DNA from 2 places in the Anaerocolumna sp. AGMB13020 genome. Region 2 is predicted to be linked to the other one. Evidence: predicted binding sites of a transcription regulator. Region 2 holds the regulator's gene; the other holds the start of a gene.
What was found. The regulator Rex, encoded in region 2, represses fermentation and respiration genes when NADH is low (regulators of the CRP and FNR family bind a similar motif). The targets are predictions, from matches to a motif close to ATTGTTAANTANTTAACAAT.

Region 1: a site for Rex is predicted at 1,507-1,526, ahead of serC (3-phosphoserine/phosphohydroxythreonine transaminase). Genes of this name have one in related genera too.

The regions. Positions count from the first base shown of each region.
Region 1 covers NZ_CP136910.1:497,214-500,988, reverse strand. Annotated here, with positions in the region: gene ilvB (biosynthetic-type acetolactate synthase large subunit) at 1-1,412, shown strand, start outside; gene serC (3-phosphoserine/phosphohydroxythreonine transaminase) at 1,627-2,712, shown strand; gene R2R35_RS02075 (phosphoglycerate dehydrogenase) at 2,726-3,775, shown strand, end outside.
Region 2 covers NZ_CP136910.1:5,088,773-5,092,547, forward strand. Annotated here, with positions in the region: gene R2R35_RS21415 (ABC-F family ATP-binding cassette domain-containing protein) at 1-34, opposite strand, end outside; gene R2R35_RS21420 (DUF1349 domain-containing protein) at 377-958, shown strand; gene R2R35_RS21425 (redox-sensing transcriptional repressor Rex) at 1,269-1,943, shown strand; gene R2R35_RS21430 (hypothetical protein) at 1,993-2,604, shown strand; gene acpS (holo-ACP synthase) at 2,606-2,974, shown strand; gene R2R35_RS21440 (NAD(P)H-hydrate dehydratase) at 3,032-3,775, shown strand, end outside.

The sequences.
Region 1 (3,775 bases), 1.2 Mb from region 2:
ATTCAGTACCAATGGTTGCAATTACTGGAAACGTAGCCGTTAATCTTCTTGGTAAGGATAGTTTCCAGGAAGTTGATATTGCGGGTATTACCATGCCGGTAACCAAACATAACTTTATCGTAAAGGATGTAACCCAGCTTGCAGATACCTTAAGGAAAGCATTTTTAATTGCACAGACCGGAAGGCCGGGACCTGTCCTGGTGGACATCGCTAAGGATGTTACTGCTAATAAAGCAGAATATTTAAGAGTAGAACCACCTGTTATAGAGCGGATCAATAATACCTTTACCACCGAAGATATTGAAGGAGCCCTGGAGCTTATTGAAAATTCCAAACGACCTGTAATCTTTGTAGGCGGTGGAGCTGTAATATCTGACGCCTATGAAGAAGTAAGGGAACTGGTAAGAAAGACAGATGCTCCGGTCACGGACACTTTAATGGGAAAAGGTGCCTTTAGCGGAGATGACCCTTATTATACTGGAATGCTTGGCATGCATGGCACAAAGACAGCTAATTTAAGTGTGACGGAGTGTGATCTTTTAATAACCATCGGTTCCAGATTCAGCGACAGAGTAACCGGTAATACAGCACGTTTTGCACGAAATGCAAAAATACTACAAATTGATATTGATGCCGCAGAAATCAATAAAAATGTACTTGTTCATCATGCTCTGATAGGTGATATCAAAGAAGTATTAACGGCTCTTAATGAGAAACTTTCTGATCAGAAGCATGAAGAGTGGATGGAACATGTACTTGCCATGAAGGAAAAGTATCCTTTAAAATATCGTGAAAGCGGACTCACTGGTCCTTATATTCTCGAAAAATTATATGAGATAACAGGCGGAGATGCAATTATTACGACAGAGGTAGGCCAGCATCAGATGTGGTCAGCCCAGTATTTTAAATATAAGAATCCAAGAACTTTTATCACCTCAGGTGGTCTTGGAACCATGGGCTACGGTCTTGGCGCCTGTATTGGTGCCAAAGTAGCCAATCCGGATAAAGCAGTATTTAATATTGCCGGTGATGGATGTTTCCGTATGAATATGAATGAAATTGCAACGGCTACCAGATACAATATCCCTATCATTCAGGTTATATTTAATAATCATGTATTGGGAATGGTTAGACAATGGCAGTCGCTGTTCTATGGAGAAAGATATTCCTACACAACCTTATCTGATAGCGTGGACTTTGTGAAGCTGGCTGAAGCTATGGGAGCGAAGGCTTATCGGGTTAGCAAAAAAGAAGAAATAGAAGGAGTGATAAGGGAAGCAATTTCTCTGAATATTCCGGTTGTAATAGACTGTATTATTGAAAGTGATGACAAAGTATGGCCCATGGTTGCACCGGGAGCAGCAATAGAAGAAGTCTTTACTGAAGAAGACTTAAAAGCAAATAATAAATAAGCAAAAACAGATATTTCCGAAGATTAAATCATTCAACTTATATGTCATTCATATGTTGTAACATTATTTGGGAATATCTGTTTTTTAATAATATATTGACTATAATTTAACTAAGTTTTATAATGTAATGGATTAAAGTGGTCAAGCGTAAATCTGGCAGAGCAAAGGAGCTCAATTTCCGTGCTCTGACTGAACATATAAGGAGGATATTTAAGTGGCAAGAGTTTATAATTTTTCAGCAGGCCCTGCGGTGTTACCGGAGGAAGTACTAAGAGAAGCAGCAGAAGAGATGTTAGACTACAGAGGAACCGGAATGTCGGTTATGGAGATGAGTCATAGATCCAAACCCTATGAGACAATAATACATGAGGCAGAAGCAGACCTTAGGGAACTTATGAACATCCCGGATAATTATAAGGTGCTGTTCTTACAAGGTGGTGCCTCACAGCAGTTTGCGATGATTCCCATGAACTTAATGAAGAACAAAGTTGCTGACTACATTGTTACCGGACAGTGGGCTAAGAAAGCCTTCCAGGAGGCTAAGATTTACGGAACTGCTAATAAGATAGCATCCTCTGAGGATAAGACTTTCTCTTATATTCCTGATTGCACAGATCTTCCTGTCAGTGAAGATGCAGACTATGTCTACATATGTGAGAATAATACCATCTACGGAACCAAGTTCAAGACACTTCCGAATACCAAAGGAAAACCCCTGGTTGCTGACGTATCCTCCTGTTTCCTGTCAGAGCCTGTGGATGTTTCGAAATATGGTGTAATTTACGGCGGCGTGCAGAAGAACGTGGGACCTGCAGGTGTTGTTATCGTTATTATCAGAGAAGATTTAATAACGGAGGATACCCTTCCCGGTACACCTACTATGTTAAAATATAAGATTCATGCAGACAATGAATCATTATATAACACACCGCCTGCTTACGGAATCTATATCTGCGGCAAAGTCTTCAAATGGCTCAAAAAGCTTGGAGGCCTGGAATCAATGAAAGAACTGAATGAAAAGAAAGCAGCAGTGCTATATGATTACCTGGATGAGAGCAAACTCTTTAAGGGCACCGTTGTAAAAGAAGACCGCTCTCTTATGAATGTTCCTTTTGTTACCGGAGATGAAGAACTGGATGCCAAATTCGTAAAGGAAGCAAAAGCAGCTGGCTTTGAGAACTTAAAAGGACACAGAAGCGTAGGCGGTATGCGTGCAAGTATCTATAATGCAATGCCGATTGAAGGTGTTCAGAAACTGGTTGAATTCATGAAGGATTTTGAAGCGAGAAATCTAAAATAAAAAAGGAGTGCTTATGTCAAAATTTAAATATAATTGCCTCAACCCCATAGCTTCTATTGGACTTAACCTTTTTACAGAGGAGTACAAGAAAGAGGACAGTCTGGACGCGGCAGATGCTGTTCTTGTAAGAAGCGCTTCCATGCATGAGCTGGAACTTCCAGAAGGTATCAAAGCCATTGCCAGAGCCGGAGCAGGTGTTAATAATATTCCTCTTGATAAATGTGCGGCTGATGGTATTGTAGTATTTAATACACCGGGAGCAAATGCAAACGGTGTTAAGGAACTAGTTATTGCAGGACTTATGCTGGCTTCCAGAAATATCGTGGGTGGTATCAACTGGGTACAGACCATCAAAGAGGAGCAGGATGTTGCAAAACTGGTGGAGAAAGGCAAAGCAAAGTTTGCAGGGAAAGAAATCCAGGGTAAGAAGCTTGGTGTTATCGGATTAGGAGCTATCGGAGTACTGGTTGCCAATGCGGCGAATCGTTTAGGGATGCAGGTATATGGATGTGACCCTTATATATCAGTTGAACATGCCTGGAATTTATCCAGAGATATCATTGCAGTGAAATCCAAAGAAGATATCTACAAAGAATGCGATTATATCACACTTCATGTGCCTTTAATAGAGGATACAAAGAAAATGATTCACAAGGAAACTCTGTCAAAATGCAAGGATGGCGTGGTAATCCTTAACTTCGCAAGAGATCTGCTGGTAAATGATGAGGATATGGAAGAAGCCTTAAAATCCGGCAAGGTATCCTCCTATGTAACAGACTTCCCCAATGACAAGACAGCAGGGATGGAAGGCGTAATTGCTATTCCTCATCTGGGTGCCTCCACGGAAGAGTCAGAGGATAACTGTGCGGTGATGGCTGTTAAACAGATCAAAGATTATATGGAACACGGTATTATCAAAAACTCCGTAAATTATCCGGATTGTGATGCCGGGACCTTTGCCGGAGGAACCAGGGTTACAATTAATCATAAGAATATTCCCAATATGCTTTCACAGTTTACAGGAGTATTTTCAGCTGAAAATATCAATATCTCCAACCTTATT
Region 2 (3,775 bases):
AGCTTTTAGAAATATTTCTGCATGCTAAAATCATTTCAAATTACCTTTCTCTTTGGATTTCTATTTAGAATCATAAAGGAATGACTGTAAAAAGTCAAGTAATTGACATGTCCCAGCTAAGGTAAACCAAAGAGGATGACATATAAGAGAGAGATTATGGCTGATCTGTTGTTTTGATGGAGGTCTCAAGAAGAAACTCGGATTATGTACAAAGTTTTTGTTAAAGATTTACTTCCGTTATTAAGTGAGATAAATAACTTGAAAAAGTGCCTGTATCAATGATATCATGTAGAAAAAGTGCCTGTTACAGACTGCGGGAAGGTTGTAATTTACAGCGCAGATACTATTATAAGCCAATTAGGAAAGGGGTTTACACATGAGTAAGAAATTTTTCAAAGATTTTAAATGGTTAAATGAAAGCAGTATTCGATATACAAAAGAAGGAATTGTGATAAAAGCACCCGGGCAGAGTGATTTCTTCCGTGGGACAGGAGTATTTGTACGTGATAATGCGCCATTTTATTATACAGAAATTTTTGGGGATTTTGTATTTAGAGCCAAGGTATCTCATGCTTTTTTGGATACCTTTGATGCAGCAACGATAATGTTAATGGAGAATGACAGCATCTGGGCTAAGGCCTGCTTTGAGAAGACGGATTTTGACACCAATGCAGTTGTCAGTGTTGTAACAAATCCCTTGTCTGATGATGCAAACGGCTGTAATATAGAAGGAAATGAGGTTTGGCTTCAGGCAGCCAGGGTAGGAGATGCCTTTGCCTTTCACTATTCTTTGGATGGTATAAAATATGATATGATGCGTTATTTTATTCTGCCCGCCAGTCAGACAATCAAAGTTGGTTTGGTGGCACAAGCACCAATTGGAGAAGGCGGAGAACGTTATTTTGAGAATATATCGCTGGAGCACAGAACGGTTTTAAATATACGCGCCGGCAGATAAACCGAGGGAATTATTGGAAAATTCATATAGGAATCAGCATTTGACAAATAAATATCATTCACATATAATATCTTATTAGAAAGCTATATTCAGGAGTAAATTAAGTTAAATGAAGAATTTGTAGGATCCTTTCTGTAGAAATACCTGAATACCGTATTTTTACACAGGAAGAGTAAAAACAGTTTACTTAAAACATTCCTTTAAACATAAGAAAATCAAAAGCAGGTTAATGAATATATGCATATATCAGTTTTAATTTGCAATATTGAATTACCTGCTTTCAGTTATAAAAAATAAAGGAGGGTCAGAAGTGCAAGAGAAAGAAATTTCATTAGCCGTAATACAGCGCTTACCCAGATATTATCGTTACTTGGGAGAACTGCTGGAAAATGACGTGGTACGTATTTCATCTAAGGAGTTAAGCGAGAGGATGAAGGTTACTGCCTCCCAGATAAGGCAGGATTTGAACAATTTTGGTGGGTTCGGACAGCAGGGGTACGGATATAATGTTGAATATCTGTTTACTGAGATTGGAAAAATATTAGGACTTGACAGAAAGTACAATGTAATCATCATAGGAGCGGGTAATTTGGGACAGGCATTGGCAAACTATGGTGATTTTGAAAGAAGAGGATTTATGATTAAGGGTATCTTTGATGTTAACCCGCGATTGGAAGGAATATCAATCAGGGGAACTCAGATACAGATGATGGATGAACTGGAAGAATTTGTGAAGAGCAACAAGGTTCATATAGCCGCACTGACCATACCAAAGATAAAGGCACCACAGACTGCTAAAGAAATAGTGGCCTTAGGTATTAAAGCCATTTGGAATTTTGCGCCAGTAGATTTAAATCTCCCCTCCGATGTCATTGTAGAGAATGTACATCTGTTAGAAAGTCTTATGAGATTATCCTATACCCTAAAAGATTTGGAAGAGTCCCAAGGTATTACGGAAGAAGACATTTCATCCGATAATAATTAAAAAGGACACCAAAGCGAAAGCTTGCACCAGAAATGGGGTATAAGTATACATGAGAAAAAAGGAAGACATAAACTTTGAAAAAATCTTTAAGGGTAAGAAAATACCAATAGTAGTATTGGATGAACGCTGGCATCAGCTGTTTCCGGATTATGATAAACCTGTTCACATCAAAGCAATGGAAAATAAACTGGATGAGCTGATGAAACAGCAAGGCAAACTTACCAATGATTTAAAGGATTACAAGAAGATAAAGAATCAACTGATGGGTGAGATTATCACTCACATGGATGTCAATGACACAAAGCTGGGAAAAGCCAAAGAAAAGAAACTTGATCAGAACCAGAGACTGATAAGGGAAATTGGCGATAAAGTAAAAGACTCAGAGAATGAACTGGTTGATCTGCCTTATCAAATTAAGGCGGCTAACGAAGCTTTAATAATAGAAAGTTCACAAATCTGCTATAGACGGCTCAGTGAGAACACAGAGAAAATCAATGAGATTAATAAGTGGATTCAAAACATCCGAGAACAGCTGAAAATAAAAATCCTAGAGAAACAGGATATGGAAATGAAAAATGCAGATATCTATAATTACATGCATGATCTGCTGGGACCGGAACTATTGCAGGAACTGGATGAAGAGATAAAAAGGAATAAATAGCATGATTGTTGGTATCGGTACAGATTTAATTGAAATCGAAAGAGTCATGAAAGCCTGTGAGCGGGAACATTTCTGCAGGAGAATCTTTACTCCAAAAGAGTTAGAACTTGCTCAGACAGACAGAAGAAAGCTTGCCGGAAATTTTGCTGTAAAAGAAGCAGTTGTAAAAATGCTGGGTCTGGGTTTTCGAGGAATTCATCCTTCAGATATAGAAGTATTGCGGGATGAATACGGGAAACCTTTTGTGAATTTATTGAAAGGAGCCAAAGAGGCTGCCGATAAAATTGCATGTCAAAGGATACTGGTAACTATCACAAACACAAAGGAGTTCGCCAGTGCTTTTGCTGTTGGAGAAAGCATTAATTCGTAGTATTCAGAAAATACGTAGATAGGTATTCAGAAAGTCAAGTTTATAAAAGAGGTTTATATGAAATATCTGGTCAAGCGTAATGAGATGCAGGAAGTTGACAGGAAAACCACGGAAGAAATGGGGATACCTGCTATTGTTTTGATGGAGCGTGCTGCCTTAAAGGTAGCAGAAGTAATTGATGAACATATCATAACTTCAAGCTGTGAGAAAGATACAAAATTGAAAATACTTGCTTTATGCGGTACAGGGAATAATGGAGCTGATGGAATTGCGGCTGCCAGGATTCTAACCTGTAAAGGGTACAAAGCAGCAATATATGTGGTGGGTGACAGGAATAAGGCATCCGCCTTGTTTTTGCAGCAATTAGAAATTGCTGTGAATTTCGGTGTTGAAATAGTTAGCAATATTGATACCCCGGAATATACTATTGATGAAAACACGATTCTTATAGACGCCATCTTCGGCATCGGATTAAATAAAGATATTCAGGGTGAATATAAGAATATAATAGATAAAATAAACAGATTAAAAAAAGAGAAGGTATTTGCTGTTGATATACCATCAGGAATATCAGCCGATTCTGGATTTCCTTTAGGGGCAGCAGTGAAGGCAGACTATACAATAACCTTTGGATACCTTAAGTTAGGACTTGTACTTTTTCCCGGATGTGAATATGCAGGGGTTATAACAGTTGCGGATATTGGGTTTGCAGCACCTGAATACCTTAAGCTTCCATTCCATCACTATACCTTTAATAAGGAAGATTTAAATTTAATACCCAATAGGAAAGCCTATTCAAAT